Linked DNA regions of Martelella endophytica. The protein of the gene in region 2 binds, or shares a complex with, the protein of the main gene of each other region. Links are inferred from orthologs where the notes say so. Each region holds a gene or a part of one and is shown on either strand. Other genes may lie near its edges. The genes, in order: TM49_RS20165 and uvrB.

Region 1 (9,665 bases), 690 kb from region 2 along the record:
AGGCCGATCCGCCCCCCCGAAAGGTGATCGCTGCCGACCTCATGCGCCTTGGCACCTGGAACCTCCCGCACCCCGACGAAGCCGTCTGATGCTGGTGAACGTGTTCGGTGGCCTGTTAGCGACAGGTGTTAGCGGTGGTCGTGAAGCGCCTCGTCGAGGCTGATGATTTCGACGCCGGCGTCGCGCATTTCGGCAAGCGCTTCCGTCACGCCCTCTTCGGTGATCCCGCGGCAACCATCGGTGACCAGCCGGACGGTTGCGTGCGGCAGCATGGCGCGGGCATCGAGCGCTGAAAAGCGGACGCAATAATCCGTCGCCAGCCCGACGATATCGAGCACCGTCACGTTCTTTTCCTTCAGCACTGCGTCAAGGCCGGTAACGGCATTCTTGTCGTTGTCGCGGAAGGCGGAATAGGAATCGACGGCTGGGTCTTCGCCCTTGCGCTGGACATAGTCGATGGCGCTGACGTTGAGGTCGGGATGAAAGGCGGCGTCTTCCGTGCCCTGCACGCAATGGTCCGGCCACATCATCTGTGGCTTGCCGGCGAGCTCTCCCACTTCGAACGGCGCCTTGCCCGGATGAGAGGAGGCGAAGGAACCATGCCCCGGGGGATGCCAGTCCTGCGAGGCGACGACGAAGCCATAGCCGCCGCGCTCGATCAGCGTGTTGGCGACCGGCACCACCGCATCACCCTCTGCGACGGCGAGATTGCCGCCCGGGCAGAAACCGTTCTGGATATCGACAAGCAGCAGCGCCTTCATCACACATCTCCATTCGCGTCACCGGCAAATTGCCACGGCGGACCGGCGCTTGTGAAGGGTGGAAATGGCGTCAGGACAGATAGAAGGCGACCGGGCGCGGCTCGTCGAAAAGATAGCCCTGCAGGCATTCGCAACCGCGCTCGCGCAGCCATGCCTCCTGCTCTGGCGTTTCCACGCCCTCGGCGACGATCGAAAGGCCGAGGTGATGGGCGGTGGCGATGATGAGCTCGACGAGCGAGCTGTCATTGCTCTCGTCTGGCAGGCCGGCAATGAAGGTCTGGTCGATCTTCAGCTCGTCGATCGGCAGCTGCTTGAGATAGACGAGCGCCGAATAGCCCGTCCCGAAGTCATCGATCGACAGCCGCACCCGGAGCGCACGGATTTTCCGGAGCTGCGACAATGCCAGCTCGAAATTCGCGATCATCAGGCTTTCGGTCATTTCCAGCGTCAGATGCGAGGGATCGAAGGGATAGCGTTGCAGCAGCTCCGCTAGTCCGTCGACGAACTCGACCTGTAGGAGCTGCTGCACCGAGACATTGACCGAGAGGTGAACATTTGGATGCTTGCACAGGAGCTGCGCCGCTTCCTCCAGCACCCAGGCGCCGATGGGGACGATCATGCCGGTGCTTTCGGCAACGTCGATGAACCCGCCGGGGCTGATCGTGCCGCGTTCGTGATGCTGCAGCCTGAGTAGCACCTCGAAATGGCGCTCCGAGGTATTCAGATAGACCTTGGGCTGGAGGTAGAGGCGGAAGCCGTCATTGGCAAGCGCCTGGCCGAGCGCGGTTTCGAGATCGAAGCGCTCGACGAGATCGTCATCCATGTTGTTGTCGAACCAGGAGAGCTGTCCACGGCCCCTGCGCTTGGCGGCATGCATGGCGAGGTCGGCTCGGCGCAGGACTTCCTCCGCGCCCATCGCATCGTCGCCGACCATGACGGCGCCGGCGCAGGTGCTCGGCGTGATGTGGCTGGTGTTGATCACCGCCAACTGCGAAAGCGCCTCAATCAGCGCTTCGAGTTTCGCCTGCGCCCTTTCGCGGGCGGTCTCCGGATCGGTGCCCAGGCCGGAGAGCAGTACCAGGAATTCATCGCTCGAAAGCCGTGCCGCAAAGCTGCCGGCCCCGATATTGTCTTTGAGCCGGGTACCGATGATGCGCAGAAGGCCGTCGCCGACATTGTGGCCGAAGATCGAGTTGACGGCAGCGAAATTGTCGACATCAAAGATGACCAGCGCCAGATACTGATTTTGCTGGCGATGCGAGGCGAGGAAGCCGATCAGCACGTCGTGTGCCTTGGCGCGGTTGGCGAGCTTGGTCAGCGGGTCGTAGAAGGCGAGCGATTCAATCCGGGCCTCGATCTGCCGCCGTTCGGAAATGTCGCGCCAGACATTGACCGTGCCGAGGCGCTCGCCGCCAGCGTCGATCACCGGCGCCTTGATCATTTCCAGCGCATATTTCCGGCCGGTGGGACTGGCGACTTCGCCCTGACTGACGAATTCTTCCTCGTTGTCGATCTCGGAAAACACCTGCTGCTTCAAGAGGGCGTCATTACTGTTTCCGAATATCTCGACGTCGGTTTTGCCGATGATCATTTCGGCGGGCTTGCCGACAAACTCCGCGGCCGCCTGGTTGCAGGCGGCAAGCCGGCCGTCGGACCGCTTGAAGTAGATCTGGTCCGGTATGGCGTCGATGACGACGCGCAGCAGCAGGTGCTGGCGCGCGAGTTCCCGCACGAGATGCCGCCGGCGCAGAACGAAGATCACCAGCAGCACGACAATCGCCGCGAGGACGGCGATCGCGACGCTCAGGGTGAGTGTCAGCAGGCTGTAGCTCTGGTCGAGCTCGGCCGACTTGGCGCGCACCGCATCCTCGAGGTTTTTGGAATAGGTCGCCGCCGGCTTGCCCGCTTCCGGCTGGGACCCATCTTCGGTGACTAGCGAAAGAAGGGCGCGCCGATTGTCGAAGTCGGTGGCCCAGGACAACAGCCTGACGGCATGAACGGAACCGTCGGCGAAACGGTGGGGCACGACGAAATCATGTTTCTGATCTGAAATGACCTGCTCGATATAGTCGTTGATCCGCTCGCGCGACATCTGGTTGAGATCGAAGATATAGAGCTGACTGAAGGCCTTGGCGTCCCAGCCATAGAGCGCCTGGGCCGCAGGATTGGTCGCGAGGATGCGTCCGTTGCCGGGGTCGACCACGAGCATCGCGACCGGGCTTTTTTCGAACAGGGCGGGCAGGGGAAAGGCTTTCCTGTCGGTCTGCGAAGAGGCCGGGTCGGTAAACAGAACAATGAAAAGGCAGAATGCAAAAGCCAGTTTCGCACAGTTCCCCAGTGTCTGCCCCGGCATTCGCATTTCGTGATGTGCCCCGTTCAAGAAGTATGATCTTTGCTAGATCTAGGTGTAATTTATTGTTGCGCACCGTGAACGCGAGCTGAACGTCGATGAGATATCGAAGACAGCGCGATCATCACCAAACGGATAGCATGGGAAAATTTTCAAGAAGTTACTAACATTGTCATCGTTCCATTAAGTAGGAACAATACGGTGGCGATCTGAATGAGACTTTGCGCGAACGAAGGTTTTCCGCTGCCGTTGCCTGTTCATTTGAACGCGTCAAACAGCGCGCTCACACAGGCTGTACGAAGCCGTCGAGGACTCTTTTCCGCCCGGCCTTGTCGAAGTCGATAGTAAGCTTGTTGCCCTCTATCTCCACGATATTGCCGTTGCCGAACTTCATGTGGAAGACGCGGTCGCCGATGGAAAAGCGGGATGGCGTTTCCTCGGTGCTGCGCGCCACAAGCTCGCCCTCGATCGTGCGTCCGCGCGGTCCGCTCTCGCCATAGCCGATGCGCTCGACCGCGTGGCCGGAGCGGCTGCCCCAGTTGTCGCGGGTGGCGTCGTTGCTGTTCTGCTGGGCCCGTTTCCAGCCCGGCGTGGCATAGGTGTTGGAAAACGGCTCGGCGCGATCGAAGCGCGACTGGCCGTAGCCTCCATAGGAGACCTCCGTCTCGCCCACTTCGACATGCGCCTCCGGCAATTCATCCAGGAAGCGCGACGGCATGGTCGATTGCCAGAGCCCGTGAATGCGGCGGTTGGAGACGAACCAGATGTGGCAGTTCCGCTTGGCGCGGGTGATGCCGACATAGGCGAGGCGGCGTTCCTCCTCCAGCCCGGCGCGGCCGGATTCATCAAGTGCCCGCTGATGCGGGAAGAGGCCTTCCTCCCAGCCCGGCAGGAACACGGTCTTGAACTCCAGTCCCTTGGCCGAATGCAGCGTCATGATCGAGACGGCATCCATGTCCTCGTTCTGGTCGGCATCCATGACCAGCGAGACGTGTTCGAGGAAGCCGCGCATGCTTTCGAACCCCTCCATGGAGCGGATCAGCTCCTTGAGGTTTTCGAGCCGGCCGGGGGCCTCGGCAGAACGGTCGTTCTGCCACATCTCGGTATAGCCGCTCTCGTCGAGGATCTGCTCGGCAAGTTCGGTGTGCGGCGTGGTCTCCAGCAGTTCCTGCCAGCGGGTGAACTGGGTCACGACGTCGAACAGCGCCTTGCGCGGTTTCGGCTTCAACTCGTCGGTGTCGATCATCTCGCGGGCGGCGGCGAGCATCGGAATGTTGCGGGAGCGCGCATAGTCGTGGATCTTGCGCACGCTTTGATCACCGAGCCCGCGTTTCGGGGTGTTGATGATGCGCTCCAGCGCCAGGTCGTCGGCCGGCTGGCAGGTGAGCCGGAAGAAGGTCATGGCGTCGCGGATCTCCAGGCGCTCATAAAAGCGCGGGCCGCCGATGACGCGGTAATTGAGGCCGAGGGTGACGAACCGGTCCTCGAATTCGCGCATCTGGAAAGAGGCACGCACGAGGATCGCCATGTCGTTCAGCGCTTCGCCCTTCTTCTGATACTGCTCGATCTCCTCGCCGATCGCACGGGCTTCCTCTTCGGAATCCCAGGAGGCGTGGACCTGAACCTTGTCGTCTTCGGGGTCGGAGCGGTCGGTAAACAGTGTCTTGCCGAGGCGGCCGTCATTATGGGCGATCAGGTTGCCGGCAGCACCCAAAATATGGGCTGTCGAGCGGTAGTTGCGCTCAAGCCGGATCACCTTGGCGCCGGCAAAATCCTTCTCGAAGCGCAGGATGTTGTCGACCTCGGCGCCACGCCAGCCATAGATAGACTGGTCGTCGTCGCCGACGCAGCAAAGATTGACGGTCTCGCCGGCGGGACGCTGGGCGAGAAGCCTCAGCCACATGTACTGCGCGGTGTTGGTGTCCTGATACTCGTCCACCAGAATGTAGCGGAAGCGGCGATGGTATTCCTTGAGCACGTCCGGATTTTCGCGAAACAGCCGGATCGGATGCAGCAGCAGGTCGCCGAAATCGCAGGCGTTGAGCGTCTTCAGCCGGTCCTGATAGGCCTGATAGAGCTGCCGACCGCGGCCATTGGCGAAAGCGCGGGCGTCGCCTTCCGGGATCAGCTCGGGCGTCAGCCCCTTGTTCTTCCAGCCGTCGATCATCGAGGCAAACTGCCGCGCCGGCCAACGCTTGTCATCAAGCTCTTCGGCCTGGATGAGCTGCTTGATGAGGCGGATCACGTCGTCGGTGTCGAGGATGGTAAAATCCGACCTCAGGCCGGCAAGCTCGGCATGGCGGCGCAGAAGCTTCACGCCGATGGAGTGGAAGGTGCCGAGCCACGGCATGCCCTCGACGGCGCCGCCGACAAGCACGCCGATGCGCTCCTTCATCTCACGCGCTGCCTTGTTGGTGAAGGTGACGGCGAGGATCTGGCTCGGATAGGCGCGACCGGAGGCGAGGATATGGGCAATGCGGGTGGTCAGCACCCGCGTCTTGCCGGTTCCGGCTCCTGCCAGCACCAGCAGCGGGCCTTCGGTCGTCTCCACGGCGTCGCGCTGTTCGGGGTTCAGCCCGATCAGATAGTCCGGCGCTTCCGGCGCCCGCCGGGCCGCCATGGCACGCGCAGCAATGGAGCCGGCGGCCGAGGCTGCCGGCTGGCGCGGCGTCGGTTCGTCGTCGTCGAAAAACGGAATGTCGTCGTGGCCCTGATTCATGGATGCCAATTTAGTGGCTCACCTGCAAAAGGCAAAGAGATGATACCGGCAAACATGAATAAAATAGGAACATTTGCATATCGGACCCGACCCCGCGCGGCATTGCGGGACCGGAGTAGCCACTGAACTCCAGGTTACATTACAATTTGGAGAGGTTGGGATTAGACGCTTGCAGATCGCAAACCGATCAGGATACTCGAAGCCTGCAACGTTTCCGTATGCGCTTTCTTTTCAAGTCATTGCGTCAGGTCTAGCCGGGGTTATCAATGCGTCTATACAAACAGGCTGCCGTCAGTCTTGGTGTTCTGGCCGTGGGGGCCGGAGCCTGGCTTCTGCTGGCGCCTGACGGCCGCGCATTGTTGGCGAGCGCCGGGCTCGTTGAAAATACGGCGAGTGAAGCGCCGCGCACTCCGGGCGGTGGCGGCCGTGGCGGTTTTGGTGGCGCGGGCATCGCGGTCGTTACCGCGCCGGTGACCACCGGAACGCTCAATGACGAGCTAAGCGCGATCGGCGACGGCGAGGCCGAGCAGACCGTGACGCTGAAGCCCGAAGAGGCCGGCACCATCACGGAAATCCTGATCGGCTCCGGCGAGGAGGTGGAGAAGGGCGAGGTTCTGGTGCGGCTCGATAACCGCGAGCAAACGCTTGCCCGCGACCAGGCGAAGGTCGCGCTCGAAAGTGCGGCTCGTCAGGCTCAGGTCAACCGCAAGATCAAGTCGTCGATCTCCGAAACCGAAGTCTATAACGCCGAGATTGCCGAGAAATCCGCCGAACTCGACCTGCAGAATGCAGAGCTTGCCCTGTCGCGGCGCGAGATCGTTGCTCCGATCTCAGGTGTTGCCGGCATCGTCGACGCCAATGTCGGCGACTATGTCACCACGACCTCCGAGATCGTGACGATCGATGACCGGTCTTCCATCCTCGTCGATTTCGCCGTGCCGGAACGGTTTGCCGCCTCCGTAAAGGCCGGGCAGGCTGTCGAGGCAAGCCTCGTTTCTGCGCCGCAGATGCGTTTTGACGGCGAGGTTTCGGCGGTCGACAACCGCATCGATGCGGCAAGCCGTACCTTCATGGTGCGCGCCAGCATCGCAAACGACGATGACGCGCTTCGCGCCGGCATGTCCTTCGAGGTCAACATGCATTTTCCCGGCGACCAGTATCCCGGCGTTGATCCGCTGGCTGTCCAGTGGGACAGCACCGGCTCCTTTGTGTGGCAGCTCGTCGACGGCAAGGCGACCAAGCAGCGCGTGCGCATCATCCAGCGCAACCCGGACGTGGTTCTGGTCGATGCCGAGCTTAAGCCCGGCGACATGGTGATCACCGAGGGCATCCAGCGGCTGAGCGAAGGCGTTGCCGTAACGCCTGCCAATTCGGCAGCGACTGAGGAAATGGCCGGAGCCGGGGGGACCCGCTCATGAGCCGCGACGACGAGCCTTCCGTCTCCGGTGACAGCGAGAACCCCGGCGTAGCGCCCGGTGAGGAAACCTCCGCGGACTATGCCACCGAACACGGCTTCACCGCGCTCTTCGTGCGCCGGCCGATCCTGGCGTTGGTTTTCAATGCGCTGATCGTCGTGGCCGGCCTGGCCGCCTATTTCGGCGTCGAGGTTCGCGAGCTCCCCGATGTCGACCAGCCGGTCATCACGGTGCGCACCAGCTTCTCGGGCGCCTCGCCGGAGACGGTCGACCGGGAGATCACCTCGGTGATCGAAGGTGCCGTTGCCCGCGTCTCGGGCCTGCAGTCAATGTCGTCGCGATCGCAGACCGGCTCAAGCCGGGTGACGCTGGAGTTCAGCAAGGACACCGACGTCAACGTCGCATCGATGGATGTCCGCGATGCGGTCGGCCGCGTTGAGGGCCAGTTGCCCGACGATGCCGATGAGCCGCGCATCGTCAAGGCGGATTCGGATTCGCAGCCCGTCCTCCGTCTTGCCGTCACCTCCACAACGATGAATATCGACGACCTGACAAAGCTCGTTTCCGACGAGGTCGAGGACCGCCTTGCCGCCGTGCCGGGCGTGGCCGACATCGAGGTCTACGGTGACCGTGACAAGATCTTCCGCATCGACATCAATCAGGCCGCCCTTGCCAGTCGCGGCCTGACGGTTGCGGACCTCGCTTCCGCGCTCTCGGACGTCTCTTGGGACGTTCCGGCCGGCTCTCTCACCTCGACCACACAGGACCTCTCCGTGCGCGCGACCGCCGACGTCACCACGCCGGAAGCGTTCAAGGACCTGATCATCGCCGACAATGTCCGGCTCGGCGATGTCGCGACCGTCATCTTCGGCCCTGACACCGCGGCCACGGCGCTGCGCTACAATGGCCAGCCGGGCATCGGCCTCGGTATCATCCGGCAGGCGCGATCGAACACGCTGGAGATTTCCCAGGGCGTGCACCGGGTCGTCAGCGAGCTGTCCGAGACGCTGCCGGAAGGCACCGAGATCCAGATTTCGAGCGATGACGCTGTCTTCATCGCCGGTTCCATCGATGAGGTGGTCCGCTCGCTGATCCTGGCTTCGCTCATCGTCGTCGCGATCATCTATCTGTTCCTGCGCGACTGGCGGGCAACGATCATCCCGGCGATCACGCTGCCGGTGGCGCTGATCGGTACGCTTGCAGCCATCTATGTTGCCGGCTTCTCGGTCAATATCCTGACCTTGCTCGCCATCGTGCTGGCGACCGGCATGGTGGTCGACGATGCAATCGTCGTGTTGGAGAACATCGTGCGCTTGCGGGCCAAGGGCATGGGCCCGCGCGCCGCCGCCGTGCTCGGCACGCGCGAGGTGTTCTTTGCCGTCATAACCACGACTGCGACGCTTGCGGCCGTGTTCGTGCCGCTCTCCTTCCTGCCGGGGCAGGCGGGCGGGCTGTTCCGCGAATTCGGTTTCGTGCTGGCCTTTGCCGTTTTGCTCTCCTCCTTCGTCGCGCTGACGCTCTGCCCCATGCTCGCCTCGCGCATCCTGGTCGAGCACAAGCATGTGAAGCCGGGGCACATAGCCCGGCTCGGAATGGCTTTTACCGGCCTTTACGCGCGCACACTGCGCTGGTCGCTTGGCGCACCCATGGTGGTTCTGGCCTTCGGTGCGCTTTTGATGTTCGGCGCCTACATCGCCTATACCAACATCACAAATGAGCTTCTGCCGAAGGAGGACCGCTCGTCGCTGATGATGCGGATCTCGACGGCGCAGGGCGTCAGCCTCGACTACACCCGCGACCGTATCCAGCAGGTCGAGGAGAAGCTGCAGCCGCTCGTCGACAGTGGCGAAATTGAGAGCATCTTCTCGATTTCCGGCTTTGGCAGCTCCACCAATAGCGGCTTCATGGTGATGACACTGGCGCCATGGGACGAGCGGACCCGCAGCCAGGACGAGATCGCCCGCGACGTCAATGCGGCTGCCGCGCAGGTGCCGGCCGTGCGAGCGTTTGCCTTCCAGCCGAATTCGCTCAACATCCGCGGCGGCGGCAGTGGCCTCAGTTTCGCGCTGGTCGGTGCTACGCATGAGAGGCTCGCCGCGGCAGCCGCCACGTTGGTAACGGAGATGGAAGGCGATCCGACCTTCTCCAATCCCCGCCTCGGCAATGACGCGACCCAGGCGCAGATATCCCTGACGCTCGACCGCCAGCGGGCCTCCGATCTCGGCATCGACATCTCCGCCCTGTCGCAGGCGCTGCGAGCGCTTCTCGACGGTAATTCCATCGCCGATGTCTATGTCGACGGCGATGCCTACGACGTTCAACTGGAGGCCGATACCCGCAAGCTCGATGATCCGACCGATCTTCAGAATATCTTCCTGAGGACATCGGATGGCCGTATCGTGCCGCTTTCCACCATCGCG
Region 2 (9,869 bases):
CAAGGTGAGGGATGACGGCCTTGGCGTAGAACACCGGCGCGCGGACGTTGGTATCCATTACGGCCTGATACTCATCCGGGTCGAGGTCCGCTGTCATGCCCCAGTGCCCCTTCGCTGCGCTGTTCACAAGGATGTCAAGTCCCCCAAGAGCAGCGACAGCTTCTTCCACCGAGCGGGTTATCGCCGCCGGGTCCGCACTGTCCGCCTGGACGGCGAGTGCTTGTCGTCCGATTTTGCGGATCGACTTTGCGACCTCATCCGCCTTTTCTCCCGAATGCTGATAGGTGAAGGCGACGTCTGCTCCATTTTCCGCCAGAACCTGGGCAATTGCAGCGCCGATCCCGCGCGAGCCGCCCGTCACCAGCGTACGTTTTCCAGTCAACTCAATCATGGTCTTGTCCTTTTCTACCAAAGTTGCCGAATAAGTAGCGAGAAAAGGGACGGATACCATCGACGATGGTGCCAAACATTTGCCTGATCCTGTCGTGATCCTATATATGGCCGATGATCGACATCGAAACTACCAAGCAACGCCTACTCACAGATGTGGCACCTTACATAGCCTCGTTACCGGGACCGGTAGGGCGCGCGACACCCGTTCCGCGCCTGACTGTGTGGGCAAGCACTTCGGATACCTCAAAGATATCGGCGGTCTTTGAGCCGATGTTTTATGTTGTCCTGCGCGGCACCAAAGTTCTGACCATGGGCGCCAACCGGTTTGAGCTTCGGCCCGGCGCGTCGGCTGCGTCTTCCTTTGGTCTTCCATATTCGCACGAGTTGACAGGCGCGACCCGCGAACTTCCCTATGTCGGCATCAGCCTGCATCTGGATATAGACCGTCTCGCCCGTGTCGCGCTCGATATGCCGCGGCAAGAGGAGCGCTGGAGCTGCGCTGTTGCGGCGGACGATCTGAGTGGCGTGGTTGGCAAGGCGTTCGTGCGTCTCGTTGGGTTAGTGAACACGCCGGATGACATCGCCGTGCTCGCACCGCTTTATGAACGCGAGCTTTACTATCGGCTACTGCAGGGGCCGATGGGGAGCACGCTGCGCCAGGTCGTTGAACGCGATGAACGCGGACGCCAGATCAAGGCCGCGGCCGACTGGCTTGGCGTCAACAACAATGCGCCCGTCGCTATCTCTGACCTGGCGGCGTCCGCTGGCATGAGCGTCACGTCGTTTCACCGGCATTTCAAAGCTGTGACCGGTTATAGCCCGCTTGCCTTCCAGAGGCAGATGCGCCTTCTGGAGGCGCGGAAGCTTCTGAGCGCCGGCGGCGCCAGCGTTGCAAGCGTTGCCTATGAGGTCGGCTATCAGAGCCCGTCGCAGTTCAGTCGAGAGTACAAGGCGAAGTTCGGTAGCGCGCCGAGCGCCGATTTGAGTCCATAGGCCCAGGTTGACATCATGCCCCCGCGTCAAAGCTTGCCACTTGTGGGAAACTCAAGTGGAATTTCCATCGGGAAGCTCTCGTTCCTCATCCCTGGAACTTTGATCGGTGATCAGGCTGCTGCCGGGTGGGGCTAAGCCAGGGCAACTCTTGGGCGAGAGATCTTTAGCATGGGGCAGGCTGCCGCTAAGTCATTGAAAACGCTAAGATCGAAATTCGCCGTAGTGGTCCATCTGGTGGATTGAAAACATTGCGGAAATCACCGTTGTACGTCTCGTCTCGACAACACTAGCACTAAGCCCTCAGCGGCTCGTACCCCGTTCAACGTTTCGGTTTGCGGCCGGCAGGCGATTGACTGTGCGGGTGGGGCGCGGCAGAAACGAGGGCGGCTGGGGTGTTGGTGCTGACAAGCGAGGTTTGGCGTTGCGAGTCTGGATATTGACCGACGGGAAGATGGGGGATCGGGTGCAGTGCCTTGGGGTCGCCAACAGGCTTGGTGTCGATGCCGAGGAGCGGACGATCCGGCCGGGCAAGCCTTGGGAATGGTTCATGCCCTGGGGACCTGTGCCGCCGGCACATCGGCCCGACAGCGCCTCTAGCCCGATCGCGCCGCCGTTTCCGGATCTCGCGATCGCGACCGGCCGGCGGATGGTGGCGTATCTGAAGGCGATCAAGGCCGCGTCCGGGGGCAGGACATTTACCGTTTTCCTGAAGGATCCGCATACCGGCTCGTCGGCCGCCGATCTCATCTGGGTGCCGCGGCATGACCGGCTGAGGGGCGACAATGTGCTGGTGAGCGACACCGGGCCGCATCCGCTGACGCAGGAGGCGCTCGCCGAAGCTGCGGCCAACAGGCCGGCTGCTTGGGACGCGCTGCCTGCACCGCGCCTCGGGCTGCTGATCGGAGACCCGGTCGCGCGTGCGCGCGACCGACGGGCGGCGCTCGAGCGGTTTCTCAGGGAGGTCGATCACGCGAAGGCGGAAAGTGGAAGCATCATCGTCACCCAGTCGCGACGCACGCCGGAGGACGTGATGACCGCGCTCCGGGCCAGGCTTGCCGGCTTTCCGCACTGGATCTGGTCGCCCGAAGAGGACAATCCCTATCGGGCTCTGCTCGGGTTTTGCGACATGCTGGCGGTGACCGCGGACTCGCACAATATGGTCAGCGAGGCGCTTTTCACCGGCAAGCCGGTGTTTCCGGTCATCACCGAAGGGCTCAACCCGAAACTGGCCCGGTTTCTTGCCAAGCTGGAGGCCGATGGCCTGGTCAGGCCGTTCTCTGGCTCGCTTGCGCCCTACAGCTACGAGCCTGTCGATGCAACGGCCTTGATCGCAGAGGCCATTCAGCAAGCGATGCGGGAGCGCGCTACCAAGGCCTGAAGCGATTTCGCTTTTCCCAATGATGCGAAAGCGCTCTGTCGCACTGATATGGCGCTATTGCGACCGGCTTCCACATCTTCCGGAGTTGCGCTAACGGGATGTCACGGGCTGATCCGGAAAGGCTAGCTGATCGCGCGCGCGCCATTCCGGCTTCACGTAGTTGACGATCAGGGTTTTGCGGATGCCCCGGATCGGTCGCTTTTCAAAGCCGTGCCATGTCTTGTCGGAGGGAACGAAGGCAAGGCCAAGATTGGGCGCGAAGGGTGTCCGCCCGGCCCAGGCGTCGCGAGCGCTGTAAATATCCGTGCCGAGCTGCTCGTCTTCCCCGGAAAGATAGATCAGGAGCGTGAACAGTTTTGCGCCGATATCCGTATGCGGCACCAGCCAGAAGCCATCGCTATCCTGCGCGTATTCGATCCGCAGATATGACCCCTCCAGGTGGGCGCCGGTCATCTGCTCGATCCCTGTAACAACGGTCATCGTCTGAAATGCTGCGGACACGGCGGCGCAGAAACGGTGTTTCCTGTTGCTCTCGGCATTCAGGTAATACCGCGTCTCGTTGTTGGATTCCCGTGTTCCGGAGAGCAGTTGCGGACCAGGGGCAGGCGCGGCCATTGTCTGCAACTGCTGCAGGATATGCGTCGGGAAAAGCTTGCTAAGCAGCCAGTGGTCGTATGGCTCCGTAACCTTTTGCGCCTGCGCGAATGCAGCGCCAAGAGATGCACTGATTGCCAAGAGATCATCGATCATATCCGCCCGCCATAAAACGATACCCGTTTAAGTAAGCGGTATAAAAATAGCACACCTATAGTATTTTACAACTAGGAGTGGATAAGATATAATCTAAAGTAGTGTTTTTCGGCTGGGGGGAGCTCAAGACCCCGGCCGGCCGGTCTTGCCCTTGCGGCGGCTGCGGCGCTTCTGTTCAGCCGGATCCTCATAGGAACCCGTTCCGATCTTGCCGCGCTGCACCGGCTTGGCGTCGCCGCCGAGCGGCTTCTCGGTGCGGCCAACGGTCATCTCGTCGAGGTCGTTCTTGCGGAACAGCGGTTTCGCCATATCCGTGCCGGGGCCCATCGAATCGAGGTCGGGCTTGGCGAAATAGCCTTCCGATTTCGGCGCGCTCTCGGCCTCTCGGGATTCCTGGCGCTCGAGCTTGTCGTCCATGCCTTCAAGCTCTGCTGCCTTGAGGCGCTTGATCTCGTCGCGGATGCGGGCGGCCGCTTCGAAATCGAGGTCGGCGGCTGCATCGCGCATCTGCTTTTCGAGCGCCTCCAGATGGGCTGCAAGATTGTTGCCGACGAGATGGCCGTCCTTGGCGAAGCCCTTGCCACCCTTGGTGCCGATGTCGGCGCGGACATGGTCCTTTTCGTAGACCGAGTCGAGGATGTCGGAGATCTTCGCCTTCACCGATTCCGGGGTAATGCCGTGTTCTTCGTTATAGGTCAGCTGCTTTTCGCGGCGGCGGCTGGTCTCTTCCATCGCGCGCTGCATCGAGCCGGTGATCTGGTCGGCATAAAGGATGACCTGGCCATCGACGTTACGGGCCGCACGGCCGATGGTCTGGATAAGGGACGTCTCCGAGCGCAAAAAACCTTCCTTGTCGGCGTCGAGGATCGCGACGAAGCCGCATTCGGGAATGTCGAGGCCCTCGCGCAGCAGGTTGATGCCGACGAGCACGTCGAAGGCGCCGAGCCGCAGGTCGCGAATGATCTCGATGCGCTCCAGCGTGTCGATGTCGGAATGCATGTAGCGCACGCGGATGCCCTGTTCATGCAGGTATTCGGTCAGGTCCTCGGCCATGCGCTTGGTCAGCACCGTCACCAGCGTACGGTAGCCCTTGAGTGAAACCTCGCGGATTTCGGACAGTACGTCGTCGACCTGGGTCTTGGCCGAGCGCACCTCGACGGGCGGGTCGATCAGGCCTGTCGGGCGGATGACCTGTTCGGCGAAGACGCCGCCCGCCTGTTCCATTTCCCAGCCGCCCGGCGTTGCCGAAACAGCAATCGTGTCCGGGCGCATCGCGTCCCATTCCTCGAAGCGCAGTGGCCGGTTGTCCATGCAGGAGGGCAGGCGGAAGCCGTATTCGGCGAGCGTCGCCTTGCGCCGGAAGTCGCCGCGATACATGCCGCCGATCTGCGGAATGGTGACGTGGCTTTCGTCGATGAAGATCAGCGCGTCATCGGGGATATATTCGAAAAGGGTCGGGGGCGGCTCGCCCGGCTTGCGGCCGGTGAGATAGCGCGAATAGTTCTCGATGCCGGGGCAGGAGCCGGTTGCCTCCATCATCTCGATGTCGAAGCGGGTGCGCTGCTCAAGGCGCTGGGCTTCCAAAAGACGCCCTGCCTTTTCAAGCTCTTGAAGGCGTCCCTTCAACTCATCTTTTATCGACTTGATTGCCGCGTTGAGGGTCGGGCGCGGGGTGACATAGTGCGAATTGGCGTAGATCTTCACCGATTTCAGGTCGCCGGTCTTCTGGCCGGTCAGCGGATCGAACTCGGTGATGGCGTCGATCTCATCACCAAACATGGAGATGCGCCAGGCCGCATCCTCAAGGTGGGCGGGGAAGATTTCGATCGTATCCCCGCGCACGCGGAAGGAGCCGCGCTGGAAGTCCATGTCACGTCGCTTGTATTGCTGGGCGACAAGGTCGGCGAGAAGCTGACGCTGGTCGAGCGTATCGCCAACCTCCATCTGGAAGGTCATGGCGGTGTAGGTCTCGACGGAACCGATACCGTAGATACAGGAGACCGAGGCGATGATGATGCAGTCGTCGCGCTCGAGGATGGCGCGGGTCGCGGCGTGGCGCATCCGGTCGATCTGCTCGTTGATCGAGGATTCCTTCTCGATATAGGTGTCGGAGCGCGGCACGTAGGCTTCCGGCTGATAGTAGTCGTAGTAGGAGACGAAATACTCGACCGCGTTGTTCGGGAAGAAGTTCTTGAATTCCGAATAGAGCTGGGCCGCGAGCGTCTTGTTCGGCGCCAGAATGAGGGCAGGGCGCTGCGTCGCCTCGATGACCTTGGCCATGGTGAAGGTCTTGCCCGAACCGGTGACGCCGAGCAGCACCTGGCTGCGATCGCCGGAATTCAGCCCTTCGACCAGATCGGCGATGGCTGTCGGCTGGTCGCCGGAAGGCTTGTATTCGGTCACCATGTCGATGGCGATGCCGCCCTCGGACTTCTGCGGTCGTTCCGGCCGGTGCGGTGTCCAGATCTTGCCGTCCTTGAACAGCGGATTGCCGCTCTCGATCAGTTTCGACAAGGCATCGACCGTGGCGGTCACGGCGCCGGGCGCGAGGTTCTTGGCATCCTCAAGCGAAACATCGACACCGGCAACCGGGTTGAGGCCGGCTGCGGCGCGGGTTGCCGGATCGGAGGAGCCGCCGATCGAAACGCCGCGCGATGTGCGGCCGGCGGTTGTGCCGCCGCCTTCAGCCGCCTTGCGGCGGTGCTTGCCGGCCTTGGAGGCGAGCTTGCGCTGGCTCTCGACGGTTTCCGCCTCGGCCTCGCGTTCGAGATTTTCGAGCCAGTCGTTCATCGAGCCGTCATAGGGCTTGCCCTCGAAGGGAGCCTGCGGCGCTTCTTCGAAACCTGGCTTTTGCTGGGATTTTCTGGGTGATCTGGCCATGGGTGCGAATATGGAGAGGTTGCAGCTAAAAGAAAAGAGGGCAACCCGAATTGTGAACAAAAATAGAACATGTGCGGGTGTCAAATCGCGTGCGTGGCCGCTCGGCATGCTGTAAGAACGCGCATCCGGCTGGGGCCGGTTTCCACGGAGATCATTGATGCCTGCTTCGTTTTCGCCCGCGGCCGCCTGGCCGGTGCTGATGCTGGTCTGCTCGAACGTGTTCATGACATTTGCCTGGTATGGGCATCTGAAGTTCCGCGGCGCGCCGCTCGTGATCGTGATCCTCACGAGCTGGGGGATCGCCTTCTTCGAATATTGCCTGGCCGTACCTGCCAACCGGATCGGTGTTGCCGTCTACTCCACGGCCCAGCTCAAGACCATCCAGGAGGTGATCACGCTCACCGTGTTCACGGGCTTTTCGGTTTTCTGGCTTAAGGAGTCGCTGACCTTCAACCATCTGATCGGCTTCGCCCTGATCGCCGCAGGGGCCGCGTTCATCTTCCGTGCCTGAGGCTGGTCTCGCGGACTGTCTTTGGTAAACGTCATCGAACGGACCAATTCCTGCGACATTTTGTCCACATTGTTGGGGCATATAAAGTCGTGGGAGTTGCAGAACCGGCCATTTCTTCAGTACTCGCCTCGGCGTCCGGTCTTGCCCCGGCATTTTCACTGAAACCATGTGTCGAGCACGATGATATCAAGCCAAACCGCAATTTCGGCGGTGCGTTTCGGCTATGGACTTCGTCCAGGCGAGACGGCACCCGATGACCCCGCAGGGGTCGAGAACGCACTTCGCCAGGCGACCAAAGGTGCGCCCGGCTTTCCGGTGGAGGGGATCGAAGCCCGCCGCCAGCATGCGATCGATTATTTCAGCGAGCGCAGTGCGATCAGCAAGGCCTATGAGGGCGAAGCCCGCATGGCGGAAATGAAGAAGCTTCGCCAGTCGGCGGCAAAGGCCTTTCAGGCGGATCAGATCGCGCGCATCGCGCAAGCCGCGGCGTCTCCCTATGGCTTCGATGAGCGTCTGGCCAGCTTCTGGACCGATCATTTCTCCGTTTCGTTCCGCAAGACCGATGATATGCGGCTGATGACGCCGCTTTACGAAGCCGAAGCGATCCGCCCCAACATGACCTCGACGTTCGGCGCGCTTCTGACCGAAGCCACGCTGCATCCGGCGATGATCACCTATCTCGATCAGTTCCGTTCGGTCGGCCCGCATTCGGTGCGTGCGGAACGCAATAAGAAGCTGGGTCTCAACGAGAATCACGGGCGCGAACTGCTCGAACTGCACACGGTTGGCGCCGGATCAGGCTATACCCAGACAGACGTGCGTCAGGCCTCCTACCTGCTGACCGGTCTCACCCTTGACCGCCCCGACGCGAAGACCGTCTTCGACGCCAAGCGCGCCGAGCCGGGCACCTTCACCATTCTCGGCAAGACCTATGGTGGCGATACCCGCCAGATTTCGGATGTCGATGATTTCCTGAACGACCTTGCGGTCCGGCCGGAGACGGCGCGCTATATCAGCACCAAGCTTGCCAGCTACTTCATCGACGAGGACGCCCCGGAAGACGTCGTTGCCGCCATGGAAGAAACCTGGAAGCGCACGGATGGCGACCTCGCCGCCGTCTACGCCACCATGCTGGAGGCGCCGCAGGCCTTCACGCTTGCGCCCTGCAACGTCAAGCAGCCCTTTGACTATGTCGTCTCCTGTCTGCGGGCCCTGAATGTCGATGGTCGTGCCCTGACCACCGATGACAAGCGCGGCAGGGGTGTCAACTATACGCTGAACACACTCGGCCAGCCCGTCTGGGACCCGCCGAGCCCGGAGGGCTTCGAGGCCGGTCGGGCGAGCTGGGTGAACGGCCATCAGTTGGCCGGACGGATCGTCGCCGCGCGGCGGCTGATCAACTGGTTCGCCGACAAGGAACAGGAGCCGCAGGCCTTTGCCGAACAGGCGCTCGGTCCGCTGCTTTCCGATAATACCAGAACGCTGGTGAAACGGGCGCCGAACCGGGTTTCGGCGATGACGCTCGTGCTCGCTTCTCCCGAATTCAATCTCAGATAGGCGGTGACAGCATGTCGATTGATTTCAATCCCACACGGCGCCTGTTTCTCGGTGGTGCCTGCAGCCTGGCGGCCATGCCGCTGATGACCAGCTTCGCGCTTGCCCGCGGCAATGGCGAGAACCGCTTCGTCGCGATCGTTCTGCGTGGCGCCATGGACGGGCTCGATCTCGTCCAGCCCTATGGCGATCCGGCCTTTCGCGGGCTGCGTCCCGATCTGGCGCTGACGCCCGATACCGGCCTTCTCGATCTCGATGGCCGTTTCGGACTCAACCCGGCCGCGGCCGATCTCTATCCGCTGTGGAAGGCGGGCGAACTCTCATTCGTCCACGCCGTGTCGACGCCCTACCGCGATGCCCGCAGCCATTTCGATGGCCAGGACATTCTGGAGACCGGCGGCAACGGCCATGCCGGCCGCGATGGCTGGCTCAATCGCGCGATCGGCATGATGGGTAGCGAACAGCTTCGCGCTATCGACGTCACCTCCGACTCCGACCTGATACTGCAGGGCGATTATCCGGCGGAAATCTGGTCGCCGAAGGACGATATCCCGATCTCGGCGGATGAGCTTCTGTTCTTCGAGGCGCTCTATTCGAAAGACGATGCCTTCGCCAAGGCCTTCCAGCAGGCCCGCAATGCCGACATGAGCAGCGAAGCGATCTTCAGCGGCGCCAGTATCGCGGCCTCGACCGAAGGGCTCGCTAGGCTCGCCGGCGGCTTCCTGAAGCGCGATTACCGCGTCGCTGCCTTCTCGATCAACGGCTGGGATACGCATGCGGACCAGAAGGGGCTGTTCAACCGCTCGGCCGGCAGCCTGTCGAAGGCGATCCTGACGCTGAAGGCCGAAATGGGGCCGAAGGCCTGGAGCAACACGGTGGTGCTGGCCATGACCGAATTCGGCCGCACGGCGCGCCAGAACGGTACGGGCGGTACCGACCACGGCACGGGCGGCTGCGCCGTGGTCGCCGGCGGCGGTTATCCGGGTGGCCGGGTCATGGGCACCTGGCCGGGCGTTGCGGATGGCGCGCTCTACGAGGACCGCGACCTGATGCCGACCGGCGATATCCGCGAAGTGGCGGCGGCGATGCTCTACCGCCAGTTCGGGCTCGGTGCTGCGGCGCTGACCGGCAGCGTCTTCCCCGGCCTCGACTTCTCGGCCTCGTCCGCTTTCGTTCGGGCTTGAGCGCCAGGCTCCGCCGTCAGTCGCGCAGCACCACGTAGCAGCGGATGAAGCCATCATAGAGCATCCGGCCGCGCCATAAGGCGAGCGGCCACACCCACCAGACGAAGAGTACGAAAAACGTCGCCGCGTTGAGCACCAGCGCGTCGACGAGTGTACGGTCGCCGACACCGCCAAAGGCTTCCAGTGCCGAGACTGCACCGGCGACATCGGTGATGCGCGGCGCACC

The links.
Region 1: the proteins of uvrB (region 2) and TM49_RS20165 are in contact, whole or in part, in a crystal structure (PDB 7EGT), measured with the Thermus thermophilus proteins. The link is inferred for Martelella endophytica from one-to-one orthologs. Residues at the interface, in WP_096411307.1 of Thermus thermophilus: Glu23, Leu25, Arg26, Asp27, Gly28, Glu29, Arg30, Phe31, Arg55, Glu326, Asp327, Phe328, Glu379, Ser382, Gln383, His398, Gly400, Arg401; in WP_096412145.1 of Thermus thermophilus: His654, Arg656, Phe657, Gln666, Asp668, Glu669, Lys680, Arg681, Leu682, Ser683, Lys685, Tyr686, Ala687.

Annotation. Positions count from the first base shown.
Region 1 is NZ_CP010803.1:4,332,300-4,341,964, reverse strand. What follows is about bases 3,113-6,208. They hold TM49_RS20165 (ATP-dependent helicase), read right to left. Parts: upstream 5,831-6,208; coding sequence 3,395-5,830; downstream 3,113-3,394. Other genes in these bases: TM49_RS20160 (efflux RND transporter periplasmic adaptor subunit), read left to right, coding at 6,097-6,208; TM49_RS22795 (sensor domain-containing protein), read right to left, coding at 3,113-3,114. In the rest of the region: TM49_RS20180 (substrate-binding domain-containing protein), read left to right, coding at 1-89; pncA (bifunctional nicotinamidase/pyrazinamidase), read right to left, coding at 129-761; more of TM49_RS22795, read right to left, coding at 832-3,112; more of TM49_RS20160, read left to right, coding at 6,209-7,248; TM49_RS20155 (efflux RND transporter permease subunit), read left to right, coding at 7,245-9,665. UniProt on the Escherichia coli protein: A helicase with DNA-dependent ATPase activity. Unwinds DNA duplexes with 3'-5' polarity. Translocates on single-stranded DNA with 3'-5' polarity. Initiates unwinding more efficiently from a nicked substrate than double-stranded DNA.
Region 2 is NZ_CP010803.1:3,644,229-3,654,097, reverse strand. The notes cover bases 3,438-6,737. They hold uvrB (excinuclease ABC subunit UvrB), read right to left. Parts: upstream 6,395-6,737; coding sequence 3,638-6,394; downstream 3,438-3,637. Other genes in these bases: TM49_RS16730 (DMT family protein), read left to right, coding at 6,552-6,737; TM49_RS16740 (2OG-Fe(II) oxygenase), read right to left, coding at 3,438-3,514. Outside these bases: TM49_RS16755 (SDR family NAD(P)-dependent oxidoreductase), read right to left, coding at 1-391; TM49_RS16750 (AraC family transcriptional regulator), read left to right, coding at 505-1,386; TM49_RS16745 (mitochondrial fission ELM1 family protein), read left to right, coding at 1,823-2,764; more of TM49_RS16740, read right to left, coding at 2,855-3,437; more of TM49_RS16730, read left to right, coding at 6,738-6,905; TM49_RS16725 (DUF1800 domain-containing protein), read left to right, coding at 7,086-8,462; TM49_RS16720 (DUF1501 domain-containing protein), read left to right, coding at 8,474-9,643; TM49_RS16715 (RDD family protein), read right to left, coding at 9,660-9,869. UniProt on the Escherichia coli protein: The UvrABC repair system catalyzes the recognition and processing of DNA lesions. A damage recognition complex composed of 2 UvrA and 2 UvrB subunits scans DNA for abnormalities.